Puniceibacterium sp. IMCC21224: one gene and its partner. Each later gene encodes a partner of the first gene's protein in a complex. Links are inferred from orthologs where the notes say so. Each region holds a gene or a part of one and is shown on either strand. Other genes may lie near its edges. The genes, in order: IMCC21224_RS15660 and ctaD.

Region 1 (8,532 bases):
GACCGGCGCGGACGTGATCCACAGCTGGACCATCCCGGCATTCGGCGTCAAACAGGATGCCGTCCCCGGGCGTCTGGCCGAACTGTGGTTCAAGGCCGAAAAAGAAGGTATCTACTTTGGCCAGTGTTCGGAACTTTGCGGCCAGTCGCACGCCTTCATGCCGATTACCGTCAAGGTCGTCAGCGAAGAGGCCTATCAACAATGGCTGGAGGACGCGATCGAGGAATATGCCGGCACGCCGCTCGGCTACGACGTAGCGTCAAAATAATGCTGCGGGGGTGCCATATGCGCACCCCACCTCCCGTCCGGGTCACACCTTCGGACTTAGCACATCGGACCAAATGACATGAGCGACACCAGCATCCAGACAACAGGCTATGAGGGCGAGGCGCAGTTTGGCGATTACTTTGCCCTGCTCAAGCCGCGGGTGATGACGCTTGTGGTCTTTACCGCCCTTGTTGGACTGCTGGCCGCTCCGGTGCCGGTACATCCCTTTGTCGGTTTTTGCGCGATCTTGTTCATCGCAGTCGGTGGTGGTGCCTCGGGCGCGTTGAACATGTGGTGGGACGCGGATATCGACGCTGTGATGACGCGCACCCTTCGGCGTCCGATCCCATCGGGCAAGGTCACGGGCGACGAAGCCCTGGCCATCGGGCTGGTGCTGTCGGTATTTGCAGTTGTGTTCCTTGGGCTGGCGACCAACTGGGTTGCGGCCGGGCTGCTTGCCTTTACCATCTTCTTTTACGTGGTGGTCTACACCATGTGGCTGAAACGCTGGACGCCGCAGAACATCGTGATCGGCGGCGCGGCTGGCGCGTTTCCTCCGATGATAGGCTGGGCGGCGGCAACAGGCGGCATTTCGCCAGAATCGATTCTGATGTTCTGCCTGACCTTCATGTGGACTCCACCGCATTTCTGGGCGCTAGCCCTGTTCATGCGCAAGGATTACGACCACGCTGGTGTGCCGATGCTGACCGTGACGCATGGCCGCCGGTCAACGCGCAATCATATCCTAGTCTACACGATCCTGCTGGCTGCGTTGACCATTGTGACCGCCTTTACCGGCGTCGGCGGCCCCGTTTATCTGGCCGTGGCGCTGGTGCTGAACGCATTGTTCCTTAAGGGGGCCTATGACATCTGGCGCCGGGACGAAAACGCATCCGAGGCCGATAACTTCAAGGTTGAAAGGGCGTTCTTCAAGCTGTCGCTGCTGTATCTTTTCGCCCATTTCGGCGCGATCCTGATCGAGGCCGGGTTGACTCGCTTTGGTCTGGGCGGTTGGGGCCTTGTGGGGATCGGCGCATGAGCTTGGGCAAACAACACGAAATTCACCGCCGCCGCTTTAGCCGCAATCTGGGCGTCGGCCTGACGCTGGGGGCGTTCATGTTGGTGATCTTTGGCCTGACCATCGTCAAAGTGTCGCGCGGCGATTATGAGCCAACCCGCGCCCCCGCCGCGCAGGAGCAGAATTGATGGCAATGGACCCCAACAAGAAGACCGCTGCCACCGCCGCCGGTGTTGTGCTTCTGATGGGTGGCCTCGCCTGGGCCTCGGTGCCTTTTTACAGCTGGTTCTGCCAGGTCACCGGCTTTGGTGGTGTCACGCAAGTGGCCGAGGGAACCAGCAACACCATCCTCGATCGTGAAATAACCATCCGGTTCGACGCCACAACCGACAGCGCCATGCCGTGGGAATTCAAACCGGTGCAACGCCAGATGACGCTGCGCATCGGCGAAGATGCGCTGGCCTTTTACGAGGCTTACAACCCCACTGATCACCCCATCGCGGGGCAGGCCACCTACAACGTCGCCCCCTACGAGGCCGGCGGGTTTTTCAACAAGATCCAGTGCTTTTGCTTTACCGAGCAGGTTCTCATGCCGGGCGAACGGGTGCAGATGCCTGTGAACTTCTTTGTCGATCCCGAGATGGTCAATGACCGCGACGCGAAATATATCAACCACATCACCCTGTCCTACACCTTTTATCAGATTGATCTGCCCCAAGAGACGCAGGCCGCTCTGGACAAGGCCGAGGACAACGAGACAGACGTAAATTAAACGCCTTCCAACGAGGGAACCTTACATGGCGCACGCAAAAAATCACGACTACCATATTCTGAGTCCCTCGGTCTGGCCGCTTCTGGGCGCCGTTGGCGGCTTTGTCATGCTCTTCGGAGCGACGTTGATGTTCCACGATCATGGCCCATGGATGTTTCTGATCGGCCTGGTTGCCGTTCTATACGTCATGTTCGGCTGGTGGTCAGAAGTGGTCACCGAAAGCCACGTCGGAGATCACACGCCGGTGGTGCAGATTGGCCTGAAATATGGCTTTATCCTGTTCATCATGTCTGAGGTGATGTTCTTTTTCGCCTGGTTCTGGACCTTCTTCAAACATGCCATGTACCCGATGGGCCCGCTGAGCCCGGCAATTGATGGCGTCTGGCCACCCGCCGGTATCGAAACCTTCGACCCGTGGCACCTGCCGCTGATCAACACCCTGATCCTGCTGTGCTCGGGCGCGGCGGCGACATGGGCACACCACGCGTTGGTGCATGAAAACAACCGCGAAGACATGAAATGGGGCTTGATCCTATCGATCGCGCTGGGGATCCTGTTCACTGTGTTTCAGGTCTACGAATATGGCCACGCGGCCTTTGGCTTTTCCGGTAACATCTATGGCGCAACGTTCTTCATGGCGACCGGGTTCCACGGCGTGCATGTGGTGATCGGAACGATCTTCCTGTTTGTCTGCCTGATGCGCCTGATGGCAGGTCATTTCACCCAAACCACCCATGTCGGGTTCGAGGCAGCAGCCTGGTACTGGCACTTTGTTGATGTCGTCTGGCTGTTCCTGTTCGCAGCCGTCTATGTCTGGGGTGGCTGACTCCAGTGTTTCGCGGTTGAATCCCAACAGCGCAAACCGTTAAAGCAAGGCGCGCCATACCCGGCGCGCCTTTGGCATGATGGGGCCCCCTTGTTGAAGCGAATGATAACACCCTTGCTGTTCGGCCTGATCGGCGCGGCGATTCTCGTCGCCCTGGGCGTCTGGCAACTACAGCGACTGGAGTGGAAGCAAGGCATCCTGAACCAGATCGAAAGCCGCATCATCGGTACAGCGGCACCTCTGCCCGCACGCCCCGATTCTGCGGTCGACCGCTATCAGCCGGTCGATCTGACCGGGACGATCCTACCCGGCGAAATCCACGTCCTGGTGTCCGTCAAACAGATCGGTCCCGGCTACCGGGTGATTTCCCCGTTCGAAACCGCAGGCCGGACGCTCCTGCTGGATCGCGGGTTTATCCCGGTCGAGGATGTGGGCCTTGAACGGCGCGGCGGTCCGGCAACGGTGCGCGGAAATCTGCATTGGCCGGATGATCGCAACTCATCCACCCCCGACAACGACGTAGCAGGCAACATTTGGTTTGCCCGCGACATTGACCAGATGGCACAAGTTCTGGGAGCCGAACCGCTGCTGATCATCTCGCGCGAGGTGTCGCCCGCAGACCTTGGCGTGACGCCCTTGCCGGTGGACACCGTCGGCATTCCCAACGATCACTTGCAATACGCCATCACATGGTTCTCGCTGGCCTTGGTGTGGCTGGTGATGACCGCCGCCTATTTGCGGCGCGCACGCAAACCGGAGTAAGAGGTTCAGAGACATGAAATACATCTCGACGCGGGGCCAGGCGCCCGAACTGACCTTTGAAGAGGCAATGCTGAGCGGACTGGCGCGCGACGGCGGCCTGTATGTCCCGGAATCAGTGCCGGTGATGTCCGCCGGGGATATCCGCGCCCTGCATGGCCTGCCGTATGAAGAAGTCGCGTTTCGGGTGATGCGCCCCTTTGTCGGCGACGGTTTCACGGACGAAGTCTTTGCCGACCTGATTGCCAAGGCCTATGCCGGGTTCGGTCACGCCGCGCGCGCGCCACTGGTGCAACTGGCACCAGGGCACTTCTTGCTGGAATTGTTCCACGGCCCGACGCTGGCGTTCAAAGATTTCGCCATGCAGTTGATCGGCCAGCTGTTCGAAGAGGCGCTGACGCGGCGCGGCGAGCGTGTGACCATCGTTGGCGCAACATCTGGCGACACAGGGTCGGCGGCGATCGAAGCGTTTCGCGGCCTGGACGCAGTTGATGTCTTTATCCTTTACCCGCATGGTCGGGTGTCCGAAGTGCAGCGTCGCCAGATGACCACCCCGGTAGAATCCAACGTGCACGCTATCGCGATGGACGGGCATTTCGACGATTGTCAGGCCCGGCTCAAGGATATGTTCAACGATTTCGACTTTCGCGACGGGGTTCGGCTGGCGGGTGTGAACAGCATCAACTGGGCGCGGGTACTGGCGCAGGTAGTCTATTACTTCTCCTCCGCTGTTTCACTGGGCGCTCCGGATCGCAAAGTCAGCTTTACCGTGCCCACCGGCAATTTCGGCGACATCTTTGCCGGCTACATCGCGAAAAAGATGGGCCTGCCCATCGACCGGCTGGTGGTGGCGACGAACCAGAACGACATCCTGCACCGGTGCCTGACCTCAGGCGCGTACCAGACCGACAGCGTCACGCCGTCGATCAGCCCGTCGATGGATATTCAGGTCAGTTCGAACTTTGAACGCGCGCTGTTCGATGCCTACAATCGCGACGGCCGGGCCGTGGGCCAGTTGATGGACGAGCTGAAAACCGGCGGCTTCAAGGTCAGTCAAGGCGCCTTACAGACCTTGCGCGAACATTTCGACAGCGGCCGTGTCAGCGAGGAAGAGACGCTCGCCACCATCCACGACGCGCAGGCCAGTATGGGCGAGCTTCTGTGCCCGCATTCAGCGGTCGGCGTCCGTGTCGCCCAATTGCAGCGCGATCCGAATGTTCCAATGATCACGCTGGCCACAGCACACCCGGCAAAATTCCCCGATGCCGTGGAAAAAGCCAGCGGCATCCGCCCCCCCTTCCCCAACGCATGGCGGACCTCTATGACAGGCCGGAACGGGTGACCCGCGCCACCAACGATCTGACGGCGCTGGAAACCCTCATCAAGGAGCGCATCCCCTCGTGACTGTACAACTGGCGACACTATCCAACGGCTTTCGCATTGTGACCGAACACATGCCCGGTCTGCAATCGGCCTCTATCGGGATCTGGGTCGGGGCTGGCGGACGGCACGAGCGTGTTGAACAGAACGGGATTGCGCATTTCCTTGAACATATGGCGTTCAAAGGCACCAAGACCCGTTCCGCGCTTCAGATCGCCGAAGCAATCGAAGATGTGGGCGGCTATATCAACGCCTATACCAGCCGCGAGGTGACCGCCTATTACGTCCGCGTGCTTGAGGCGGATGTGGGCCTCGGCCTTGATGTGATCGCCGATATCCTGCGCAATCCGGTGTTTGACCCGCGCGAGATCGAAACCGAACGCCACGTGATCCTGCAAGAGATCGGCCAAGCGCTGGACACCCCCGACGACGTGATTTTTGACTGGTTGCAGGAAAAGGCGTATCCGGACCAGTCAATTGGCCGCACCATTCTTGGTGAAGCGTCGAATGTGAACGGCTTTGGCCGCGACGATCTGGCCCGGTTTGTCAAAGAGCACTACGGCCCCAACCAGATGATCCTGTCGGCGGCCGGCGCGGTCGATCACGACGCATTGGTGGCGCAAGCCGAAGCGCTGTTTGGCGACATGGCGCGGCGCGATGCAGACAATGCCGACGATGCCCGCTTTGCCGGAGGCGAAAGCCGCAACGAAAAGGCGCTGGAGCAGGCGCACTTTGCCCTTGCCTTTGAAAGCCCGGGCTACCGCGATCCGCAATTCTACACCGCTCAGGTCTATTCCATTGCGCTGGGTGGCGGTATGTCGAGCCGCCTGTTCCAGGAAGTTCGTGAAAAGCGCGGGCTGTGCTATTCGATTTTCGCCACAACCGGGGCCTATGCCGACACAGGTATGACCACGATCTATGCCGGGACCAGCGGTGCAGAGCTGGGTGAGTTGGCCCATATCACCATCGACGAGATGAAACGCGCCGCGCAAGATATGTCGCCCGAAGAAGTGGCCCGCGCCCGCGCCCAGATGAAGGCCGGACTGCTGATGGGGCTGGAAAGCCCGTCCAGCCGCGCCGAACGACTGGCCCGTATGGTGCAGATCTGGGGCTCAGTGCCACCAGTCGAAGACACCGTGGCGCGGATCGATTCCGTCACCACCGGCGATGTCAAAGCGTTTGCCGAGCATTTGGCAGGCACGGCACCGGCGGCGTTGGCGCTGTATGGTCCCGTAGCGGGTGCGCCGGGTCTGGGGGAATTGCAGGCGCGTCGGGTCGCCTGATGCTTGCACTGCGGCGCAAGTTGAGGATTGAGACGGATCGTCTGACCCTGCGTCCGCCCCAGCACACAGATTTCAACGCCTGGACCTCGCTGCGCCGGGATTCCGAGTCGTTCCTGACGCCGTGGGAACCGACCTGGGCCGATGACCACCTCAGCCGCAAGGCGTTTACCAACCGCGTCTACTGGGCCAATCGGTCGGTGGCCGCAGGCACTGCCCTGCCGTTGTTCCTGATCCGACGCGAGGATGACATGCTGCTGGGGGCGATCACGCTGGACAATATCCGCCGTGGGCCGGCCCAGGCCGGGACACTGGGATATTGGACCGGGCTGCCCTTTGTCCGCCATGGCTATATGGCCGAGGCGATTGCCGCCGTCACCCACCACGCCTTTTCCCCGCTGGATCTGAGCCGGATCGAGGCCGCCTGCCTGCCGGAAAACGTCGCCTCACGCGGGTTGCTTGAACGGTCGGGCTTTAAATACGAAGGCGTTGCCCAGAGTTATTTGCAAATCAGCGGCCGCTGGCGCACGCATGTGCTCTATGCTGCGCTGCGACTGGACCGGCGCGGGCGGACCCTCGCCGGCTAAGCGTAAGCGAGGCCATTTTAGTACACGTCGAATCCCCCCAGAGACGGTGGTGTTGCAACTTTGCCTGCATAGTGACCCACGCGATTGTGGCCAGACGGCAGGACCGGCTGCGATAAGTTTTGTCAGGAGGTGCCACTGATGAACCGATTCGCCGCTTGCCTGCTGACCCTGAGTTTGCTGAACCCTGCCGCTGTCTTCGCACAAGAGACGCGCCGCCCCAGCCATTGCATCGCCATTGCCGACGCGGCGCCGGGTCTGGAATATCTGCACAGGGCAAGCTGGCAGGAGCCCGTGCCAGACTACAGCGTGCGGATCAGCTATATCGCCCATGCGTCATTCCTGATCCAGACGCCCGGCGGATTGAATGCAGTTACGGATTTCACCGGGTTTGTCGGCAATGCGACGCTGATCCCCGATGTCGTGACGATGAATCACGCCCATGACACCCACTGGACCGCCAATCCCGATCCGGCGATTGCCCACGCCCTGCCCGGCTGGGGTCCATTTGGCGAAGGCATCGAACATCATCTCGATCTGGGTGAAATGCTGGTGCGCAACGTCTCAACCGATATCCGGTCTCAATTCGGCGGGCGCGAGGACAACGGTAATTCGATCTTTGTATTCGAGGTCGAGGGCCTGTGCATCGGTCATCTCGGCCATCTGCATCAGGAACCCAACGACCAGCAATACGCAGCGCTGGGGCGGCTGGATGTGGTGATGGTGCCCGTGGATGGCGGCTATACCATGGATGTTGCGGCGATGATCCGGGTGATTGAGCGTCTGCGCTCCAGCATCGTTATCCCGATGCATTGGTTTTCGGGCAACGCATTGGACTATTTCCTGACCGGAGTCAGCGACGTCTTTGCCATTGATCGACGCGACAGCAATTCGCTTGAGGTGTCTTTGCGTGATCTGCCGTCACGACCCACTGTGGTGGTGCTGCGCCCCGCATGGTTGCGCGATCGCGAATAGTGCGCGCCCGCATCGGAAAATGGGGCTTTTGGTTCCCCGCCGCAACGGGCTAAGTGGCGCTTGGAAAAGCAGGAGACCCAGATGCCGCTGAACCCCGCCGATGACACATTCCTCGCCACAATCACTGCTGCGTTGCCCGACGGCCGCCTGCGCCGGGCCGAACCGCGCTATCTCGAAGAACCACGCGCCCGCTGGAGGAGCATCGCCACACATGTCGCCCTGCCACACAGCGCCGATGAGGTCGCAACCATTCTGCGGCTCTGCACAGCGGCGGGGGTCGGCGTGGTGCCATATGGCGGCGGCACCGGGCTTGTCGGCGGTCAGATTGCACCTGCTGGCATGGCGGCACCGCTGATCCTGTCACTGGAAAAAATGAACAATATCCGTTCGGTTCACCCGGATGAAAATGCCTTGGTCGCCGAGGCCGGTGTCGTCCTCGCCGATGTACAGGCAGCGGCACGGGATCAGGACCGCCTGTTTCCCTTGTCGCTCGCCTCGGAAGGGTCCGCGCGGATTGGCGGTCTGCTGTCCACCAACGCGGGCGGCGTCAACGTGCTGCGCTATGGCAACGCTCGCGATCTGGTTCTGGGACTCGAAGCCGTGCTGCCGGACGGGCAGATCTGGCACGGGCTCAAACGCCTGCGCAAGGACAACACCGGATACGACCTGCG
Region 2 (8,459 bases), 1.5 Mb from region 1 along the record:
CCCGATGCTGGCCGTGCTGCAGGATCGCGGGCTCAAGGTCGCGCTTGTCACCGACGGACGCATGTCCGGCGCATCGGGCAAGGTACCGTCAGCAATCCATGTCTGCCCCGAGGCGGCCCTGGGCGGTCCGCTGGCCCGTGTCCGCGACGGCGACATAATCCGCCTTGATGCCGTGGCAGGCTCAATTTCCTGCCTCGCCCCGGATTTCGAGGGTCGAACACCGGCGACTGCGGACCTGTCCGACAATGGACACGGCGTCGGCCGCGAATTGTTCGAAGTGTTCCGACGCAATGTTGGCCTTGCCTCCAATGGCGCAGCTGTGGTTGTCTGACGCTCTTTCAGCTTCTTCTCTTCAAAAATACGCAAAATCCGGCCCTGGCCAAAAATCCCGAGGTACCTCATGCTCACTCCCCAAGCAGCCAGCACCCAATCCGAAGCGCTTTGTCGCCTCGCCCCGGTGATTCCCGTGTTGGTCGTCGAAGACGCCAGCGTCGCCCGCGCCCTGGCCGAAGCATTGATCGCCGGAGGGTTGCCCGCGCTCGAAGTCACGCTGCGCACCCCTGCGGCGCTCGACGTGATTCGCGAGATGGCCAAGGTCGAAGGCGGCACAGTCGGGGCTGGCACCCTTCTGACACCGGCTGACGTCAAGGCAGCCATCGCCGCGGGTGCCAAATTCGGCGTCTCGCCCGGTGCCACAGACACCATACTGTCAGCCTGCGAAGACGCGGACCTGCCGCTATTGCCCGGCGTCGCTACGGCTTCCGAGTCGATGCGGCTGCTCGAACGCGGCTACACAGTACAAAAGTTCTTTCCCGCCGAAGCCAACGGCGGCGTGCCTGCGCTCAAAGCAATCGGTGCGCCGATTCCGCAGGTCCGGTTCTGCCCGACCGGCGGCGTATCCCTAAAGAATGCCCCGGATTATCTGGCCCTGTCGAACACCCTCTGCGTCGGGGGCAGCTGGGTCGCGCCCAAAGATCTGGTCGCCAAGGGCGATTGGAAGGCGATTACCGAACTGGCGTCCGAAGCAGCAGCATTGGGCCACTGACATGGTACGTCAGGAACGAAACTGGCGGCGCTGATTGATCCCAGCCGCCGCCAGTCCGCCAACAGCGAAACCGTTGTTATTCGCTAACTGTGAACACAGGCAGCGACGCCGAGGCAGGCACAGGCGCCAACACCACGGCTGACGCGTTGCCGCCCAGCATCATCGAAGCCTTTCGGATCAGGCCAGACCGCTCCGGTTGCCCCGGAGCGAATACGGGTGTGACGCCGCTCTGCAACGCATCCAGCGCATCCTTGTACCATACAAGCGCCAGATCATCGCGCTGTGCGGCACCGTAGCCTTGGCTCAGGTGATGACCCAGAATTTCAGAGTACGGGGCCTTCCCCAGCGACACCAGCAGCAGCGCCGATCCCATTGCAACCTGCATATCGTCAAGCTTGTAGCCCGCTGACAGGCAAATCCGCGCCGTCGCCTCAAGCTGGGTGGGCGACATGCCCGACGCCAGAACAAAACCTGCGACCCCGCGCAGCACCTCGTCGCGCGATTGCAACGAAACGGCAGCCACGTGATCCTTGAGCAGCGGGCCAAAGCTCTTGCACTGTTCAACGATCTGCGTCGTCGTTGCGCCCTGCACCTTGGCCATCAGATCCTCACCGGCCGAAATGGCATAGGTCCGCGCCAGACACATCTGTTCGGCCAGCGCCAGATCCGGGTCCGACAGAGTGGCCTCGGTGGTGAAGCCACCGTTGGTAGACGTCAGCAAATTGACCTTGTTGCAATGGGACGCGAGTGACGGCGCCGCCGCCTGCGCACCACCAAAGAAATCGGGCAGCGCCAGTGCGGCGGCGACCACTTGCGGCGCGGACTTGACCACCGGCTGTGCCGTGGGCACCGGAGTCGCGACAAGTTGCGTTTGCGGCGCGGGTGTGGGCAGCATCGGAGCCGCCACCATCTGCGTTTCGGGTGAACCGGTCTTGGCGCAATGGCCACGCTGGCAGGTGAACATCGCCGGGGTCACGTTGAACGCCTGAAAATCGTTGCGCTCATACCCATCCGGGGTTGAGGCAAACACTCGCACGGAACAGGTCTGCGCGTTGCACCAAAACGCGCTGCCTGTGACCGAGGTATCAAGGATGTAATCTGTCTGCCCGTCGCCATTGATGTCCGATAGCTGGATAAAACCGGACCGCTGCACCAGTTGTTCCGCCGACGGATCCGAACTTTTGGCGATTTCGTGCACCGCTTGGGCCACAATGCTGGGCAGACCGTAATGCCCTCCGATCGCCGATGTGGCACTATTGCCGCTGCCGTTGAGCTGTTCGTCGCGATATACGGTCAACAAACCACGCACGCCCTGCGGGTTCGACGCAATAAGCTGTGACGTCGCTGGCTCGCCCGATTGGGCGCGGTAATAGGCGGAAATCAGAAAATCCCTCTCATACTGTGTCAGTTGACCGGTGGGCGTATAGCCCAGATGCGCCTGGTAGGCAGAGATGGCCGAACGCGACCGCGATCCCAGAACCCCGTCTGGCGTTCCTGAATTAAACCCAAAATAGTTCAGCGCGGTTTGCGACTCGCGATTGGCGTTCCGAGTGGCGGAGGAGACGCTAGAAACTGCCTTTTTCTTGGTCGTCGTGGATTTGCGATAAACCTTCTGCGTTGTGCGCTGCCGCGGTTGATTGGCGATGGCACCGCCGATGATTCCCCCGACGAGCCCGCCGATCAGCGCATCATTTGCAAGGGCGGGTACCGGCGCCAATGCGATTGCGGCAGCAATCAATATATTGAATCCATTTCGACTTGTCATCATCCGACTCCAAATAACCAAACCCAGGAATTATAAAAACCGGCGCAGATATTAATAAACGACGACCGGAAATATGCAGTTGCCGAAGTGTCCGCCATGAATGGTTGACCTGTCAAGCGTGCGGGATTACGTCGCCCGGTATGATTGAATGGATCTCCTCTGACGGTCTGACCGAATATGCCGACGCCGTGGCGTTTATGGAAGCGCGCGCGGCAGCCATTGCCGCAGGCACTGCGCTGGAATGTGTCTGGCTGGTCGAACACCCCCCGCTCTATACGGCGGGCACCTCGGCCAAAGCATCAGATCTGGTCGATCCGGATCGTTTTCCGGTCCATACAACCCAGCGCGGCGGACAATACACCTATCACGGCCCGGGCCAGCGTGTGGCCTATGTGATGCTGGACGTGGGCAACCGCGGTCGCGATGTGCGCCGCTTTGTTCAGGATCTTGAGGCTTGGGTGATCTCAACCCTGGCCGAATTCAATCTGACCGGCCATATCCGCGAAGGCCGCGTCGGTGTCTGGATTGAACGCCCGGATCGTCCGGCGACCGTCAACGGCGACATCGCCGAGGACAAAATCGCCGCCATCGGTATCCGTCTGCGCAAATGGGTCAGCTTTCATGGCCTGTCAATCAACGTCGAGCCGGATCTTGAACATTTCGACGGCATCGTCCCGTGTGGAATCACCGACTACGGCGTCACCAGCCTGGTAGATCTGGGCCTGCCCGTGACGATGGCGGATGTTGATATCGCCCTGCGCCGCAGCTTTGATACGGTCTTTCCTGCCCTAACACAGTCAGCCGACGCAGACTGATCCCCCGTCACGATGGCGTGCGACCTGTGTCCCGGCGCCCACCCCCCCCATGACACCTCCCTCACGGGATACTGCGTCGCGTCTGCAAGGCCCTGCGACAAAAATGTTCGCTCTGCGGCAAAAGCGGTCATTGCCCGTGACGTGCGCAAGTTCTAGAACGTGTAACAGAGAACACTCAAGCGCGGCGGTCCTCCGTCTACGCCCAAATTATCACCTTCGAGGAGGCACACATGGCAGACGCCGCCATTCACGGCCACGATCACACGGATGAGCGTGGATTCTTTACCCGCTGGTTCATGTCCACAAATCACAAGGATATCGGCATCCTGTACCTGATCGTTGCAGGTCTGGCCGGTTTCGTTTCTGTCGCTTTCACCGTCTACATGCGGCTGGAGCTGATGCACCCCGGCGTGCAGTACATGTGCATGGAAGGCGCGCGCTTCTTTGCCGCCGCCGTTGCGGATTGTACGCCGAACGGCCACCTCTGGAACGTGCTGATCACCGGTCACGGCATCCTGATGATGTTCTTTGTGGTCATTCCGGCCCTGTTCGGCGGTTTCGGCAACTACTTCATGCCGTTGCAGATCGGCGCGCCTGACATGGCGTTTCCGCGCATGAACAACCTGTCGTTCTGGATGTATGTCGCGGGCACCACCATGGCGGTCTGTTCGGTCATGGCTCCGGGTGGCAACGGTCAGGCTGGCTCGGGTGTCGGCTGGGTGCTGTATCCGCCCCTGTCGGTGCGCGAAGGCGGCCTGTCGATGGACCTCGCCATTTTTGCGGTTCACCTGTCAGGCGCATCGTCGATCCTGGGCGCGATCAACATGATCACCACCTTCCTGAATATGCGCGCCCCCGGCATGACCCTGTTCAAGGTGCCGCTGTTCTCGTGGTCTATTTTTGTCACATCGTGGCTGATTCTGCTGTCGCTGCCGGTTCTGGCGGGCGCGATCACCATGCTGCTGACCGACCGTAACTTTGGCACCACCTTCTTCGACCCGGCAGGCGGGGGCGATCCGATCCTCTACCAGCACATCCTGTGGTTCTTTGGCCACCCGGAAGTGTACATCGTGATCCTGCCCGGTTTCGGTATAATCAGCCACGTCATCGCGACCTTCTCGCGCAAACCGATCTTTGGCTATCTGCCGATGGTCTGGGCGCTGATCGCCATTGGCGCGCTGGGTTTCGTGGTCTGGGCGCACCACATGTACACCGTGGGTATGTCACTGACGCAGCAGAGCTATTTCATGATGGCGACGATGGTCATTGCGGTCCCCACAGGGGTCAAGATCTTTAGCTGGATCGCGACCATGTGGGGGGGCTCGATCGAGTTCAAGACACCGATGCTCTGGGCCTTTGGTTTCCTGTTCCTGTTCACCGTGGGCGGCGTAACCGGCATCATCCTGTCTCAGGCAGGCATCGACCGGGCCTACCATGACACCTACTATGTCGTGGCGCACTTTCACTATGTGATGTCGCTGGGCGCGGTCTTTGCGATCTTTGCGGGGATCTACTTTTACTTCCCCAAGATGACCGGCAAGATGTATCCTGAATGGGCAGGCAAGCTGCACTTCTGGGCCATGTTCATCGGTGCGAACATCACCTTCTTCCCGCAGCACTTCCTAGGTCGTCAAGGCATGCCGCGCCGCTACATCGACTACCCCGAGGCGTTTGCCACCTGGAACTATGTATCGTCGCTGGGGGCGTTCCTTTCCTTCGCTTCGTTCATCTTCTTCATCGGGGTGATGGTCTGGACACTGCGCAAAGGTGCCGCCTGCACCCAGGCCAACCCCTGGAACGAATACGCGGATACCTTGGAATGGACCCTGCCGTCGCCGCCGCCCGAGCACACGTTCGAGCAGCTGCCAAAACAGTCTGACTGGGACAAGGGCCACGCTCACTAAGCGTCCGCTTCGCCCCTTCACAACACCGGAAAGGCCCCGCCATTGTGCGGGGCCTTTTAGCATTTGGCTGATCATTGATAAATTTTGACGTCGACGCGAAACGGACTTGCTTTGACATCGACGGCGCGCCCAAATCACCGGATGCTGATCCGCTTTGCCGCACTTGCCGATATCCACGGAAATGCTGACGCCCTGCGCGCCGTGCTGGCGGATATTGACGCGTTTGGGGTAAGTGATCTTGTGGTGTTGCGCGATCATTTCAGCGGCCCACTGGATGCCGCTGGCACCGCGACGCTGCTGCACAGCCGCCAGCTGAGCGCGATCCGCGGTAACCATGACCGCTATCTGATCGAAACCCCACGCCATGAGATGCATCCATCCGACGCGGTCGCCTATGATCAGCTGTCAACGCGTGACCTGAGTTGGCTCCGCAGCCTGCCCGCGACATTGACCATTGATGATATCCTGCTCTGTCACGCGACCCCGACGGATGACGAAACCTACTGGCTTGAAACTCTGACGCCCGACGGCACGCCACATGCCGCCCCTCTGAATCTGATCACGCCACACGTGACTGACCTACCCCACAGCCTGATTCTCTGCGCCCACACACACGTTCCGCGCAGTATCCGAATCCCCGACGGGCCATTGATTGTGAACCCCGGCAGCGTCGGCTGCCCGGCATATGATGACATCCACCCGGTGCCTCATATCATGCAGACCGGCACTCCCGACGCCTCATATGCACTGCTTGAACGCGGCCCGGGCGGCTGGCACGCGACGTTCCGTACCCTGCCCTATGACGCCAGCCGCATGGCAGACGCCGCCCGTGGCCATGGCCGTGCCGACTGGGCGCAGGCTGTCACGACCGGCTGGCTCAGCCCTGCGGCAAATTCCCGTTAGACACCGAGCGTGCGGATGCTAGAAGCAGATCAGCATGCCATATAACTGGATTCAGAAAGCCCCCGCCGACCCGGCCCAAGAGCTGCGCCTCTGGCCGCATCAATCCCTGCCGCCACGCGGCTTTGCGGCGTTCATGCTGGGCACGTTTGCGCTGGCCACCCTGCCGTTGTTTGTGATGCTGGGAACAATCCTGATGTGGGGTCTGTTGCCCTTTGTGATGCTGGCGCTTGGCGGGGTCTACTATGCGTTGCGGCGCAATGACCGGGACCGGCAGATCCTTGAGGTGCTGACCGTGACCCCCGACGATATGCGTCTGGTGCGCCACGATCCGCGCAAAGCGGCACGGGAATGGCACTGCAATCCCTATTGGGCACAACTGAGGCTGCACCCCGATGGCGGACCGGTACCGAATTACATCACCCTAGCCGGTGCAGGCCGCGAGGTCGAGATCGGTGCCTTTCTGTCCGAGGACGAGCGTATGGCGCTCTATGGTGATCTGTCGGACTGCTTGCGCCGGATGGCGCACTAAATGGCGCAGATCCCAGCCTCACCCAAGCTCAAGCGCGCGGCACTTTTGGCTGCTGCCGTCACCTTTGGCCCAGAACTGTCGTGCCACGGCGCGGCGCTGGTCGCGTCCGAACGCGCCGCGCTGGAGCTGCGGCTGGCCATGCGCGAGCACGCGCGACCCAAGGCGCAGATCGTCACATTTCTGATCCCGCTGGTCGGCGCGCATCACGTTCGCGATTGGGCCGCCGTCAGCGCGCGACTGGCGACCACGCTGCAAAGCCTGCTGAACCAAACCAACCCGAACTGGCGCGCGGTGATCTGTTGCCAGACCCGCCCCACCCTGCCCGACGATCCGCGTATCACCCATCTGCCGTTTGACGACCCCACTCCGGGTAATGACAAATGGCGCAAGCTGGCGGCGCTGTGTGACCACCTTGGTGCGTTGGAACCGATCCCCGGGTATGTGATGAGCTTTGATGCCGACGATCTTTTGCACCGCGCGGCGGTGGCTGAGATGCTGGAAAGACAGGCGCGCGGTTATCTGGTGCAGTCAGGGTATGTCATGGACTACGCCACTGGCGCGATTGCGCTGGCGGATGCGCCCAACCTGAGCCGACCGTTGCGCAAACCGTTTTGGAAGCTGTGTGGCTCGTGCACCGCATTATATCACGATCCGCAGATGTCCGAGGGGGGGGCGTTCCTGCGGGCGATGACGCAGCACGAACACCGGATGTTCCCGTATCTTGCGCGGCTCGCGGGTCACCGGCTGTCGCCGCTGTCACGGCCTGCCGTGCTCTATGTTCTGAACCATGGGGAAAATTTTGGCGCGCGGCGCGGGCGCGTCGGCTTCAAGACCCGGTTTGTCGAACGGTTTCGCATCACCGCCCCCGCCACCTTGTCCGAAATTGCCGCAGACTTCCCGGCGCCCTGAGACGCCGGGTATCGGATCAACCGACAGACAGCCGTTCCTTGACCATCGGTCCGACGCTGCCAAAATCCATCTGACCGGTATACTTGCCTTTGAGCACCGCCATCACCCGCCCCATGTCGCGGATCGAACTCGCGCCGACTTCGGCCACAGCCGCGTCCACGGCTTTGGCCACCTCATCGTCTGACAGCTTGCGTGGCAGGAATTCCTCGATCACCACGATCTCGGCCAGCTCCCGTTCGGACAGATCCAACCGCCCTCCTTCTTCATAAGTCTTGGCACTTTCGCGGCGCTGCTTGACCATTTTCCCAAGGATGGCAAGCACTTCGTCCTCGCCCACCCCCTCATCGTTGCCTTCTCCCCGCACCGCGATGTCGCGATCTTTGATCGCCGCGTTGATCAATCGTATCGTCGACAGCCGGTCAACCGCCTTGTCGCGCATCGCCTGTTTCATCGCCGCGTTGACGCGTGTCCGCAAATCCATTGATCCGCCATCCCCTTGATTTCGCAAATTCCGACCCTATGCGAATCCGTCGCGCCGCGCAACTGCGCCGACGTTACGACAAGTCCCTGTTTTGATTGAATATCACAA

What was found.
Region 2: the proteins of IMCC21224_RS15660 (region 1) and ctaD are in contact, whole or in part, in a solved structure (PDB 7CUB), measured with the Escherichia coli proteins. The link is inferred for Puniceibacterium sp. IMCC21224 from one-to-one orthologs.

The regions. Positions count from the first base shown.
Region 1 is NZ_LDPY01000001.1:3,361,701-3,370,232, forward strand. What follows is about bases 1,049-3,982. They hold IMCC21224_RS15660 (cytochrome c oxidase subunit 3), read left to right. Parts: upstream 1,049-2,082; coding sequence 2,083-2,883; downstream 2,884-3,982. Other genes in these bases: cyoE (heme o synthase), read left to right, coding at 1,049-1,306; IMCC21224_RS28230 (hypothetical protein), read left to right, coding at 1,303-1,473; IMCC21224_RS15655 (cytochrome c oxidase assembly protein), read left to right, coding at 1,473-2,057; IMCC21224_RS15665 (SURF1 family protein), read left to right, coding at 2,977-3,645. Also shown: coxB (cytochrome c oxidase subunit II), read left to right, coding at 1-268; more of cyoE, read left to right, coding at 347-1,048; IMCC21224_RS15675 (pitrilysin family protein), read left to right, coding at 5,043-6,305; IMCC21224_RS15680 (GNAT family N-acetyltransferase), read left to right, coding at 6,305-6,889; IMCC21224_RS15685 (MBL fold metallo-hydrolase), read left to right, coding at 7,028-7,861; IMCC21224_RS15690 (FAD-binding oxidoreductase), read left to right, coding at 7,943-8,532. UniProt on the Escherichia coli protein: Cytochrome bo(3) ubiquinol terminal oxidase is the component of the aerobic respiratory chain of E.coli that predominates when cells are grown at high aeration.
Region 2 is NZ_LDPY01000001.1:1,887,177-1,895,635, reverse strand. The notes cover bases 3,332-6,192. They hold ctaD (cytochrome c oxidase subunit I), read left to right. Parts: upstream 3,332-3,855; coding sequence 3,856-5,529; downstream 5,530-6,192. Other genes in these bases: IMCC21224_RS08660 (metallophosphoesterase), read left to right, coding at 5,641-6,192; lipB (lipoyl(octanoyl) transferase LipB), read left to right, coding at 3,332-3,625. In the rest of the region: edd (phosphogluconate dehydratase), read left to right, coding at 1-331; IMCC21224_RS08680 (bifunctional 4-hydroxy-2-oxoglutarate aldolase/2-dehydro-3-deoxy-phosphogluconate aldolase), read left to right, coding at 401-1,045; IMCC21224_RS08675 (peptidoglycan-binding domain-containing protein), read right to left, coding at 1,122-2,783; more of lipB, read left to right, coding at 2,951-3,331; more of IMCC21224_RS08660, read left to right, coding at 6,193-6,432; IMCC21224_RS08655 (DUF2244 domain-containing protein), read left to right, coding at 6,467-6,961; IMCC21224_RS08650 (hypothetical protein), read left to right, coding at 6,962-7,870; IMCC21224_RS08645 (GatB/YqeY domain-containing protein), read right to left, coding at 7,887-8,351. UniProt on the Escherichia coli protein: Cytochrome bo(3) ubiquinol oxidase is the terminal enzyme in the aerobic respiratory chain of E.coli that predominates when cells are grown at high aeration.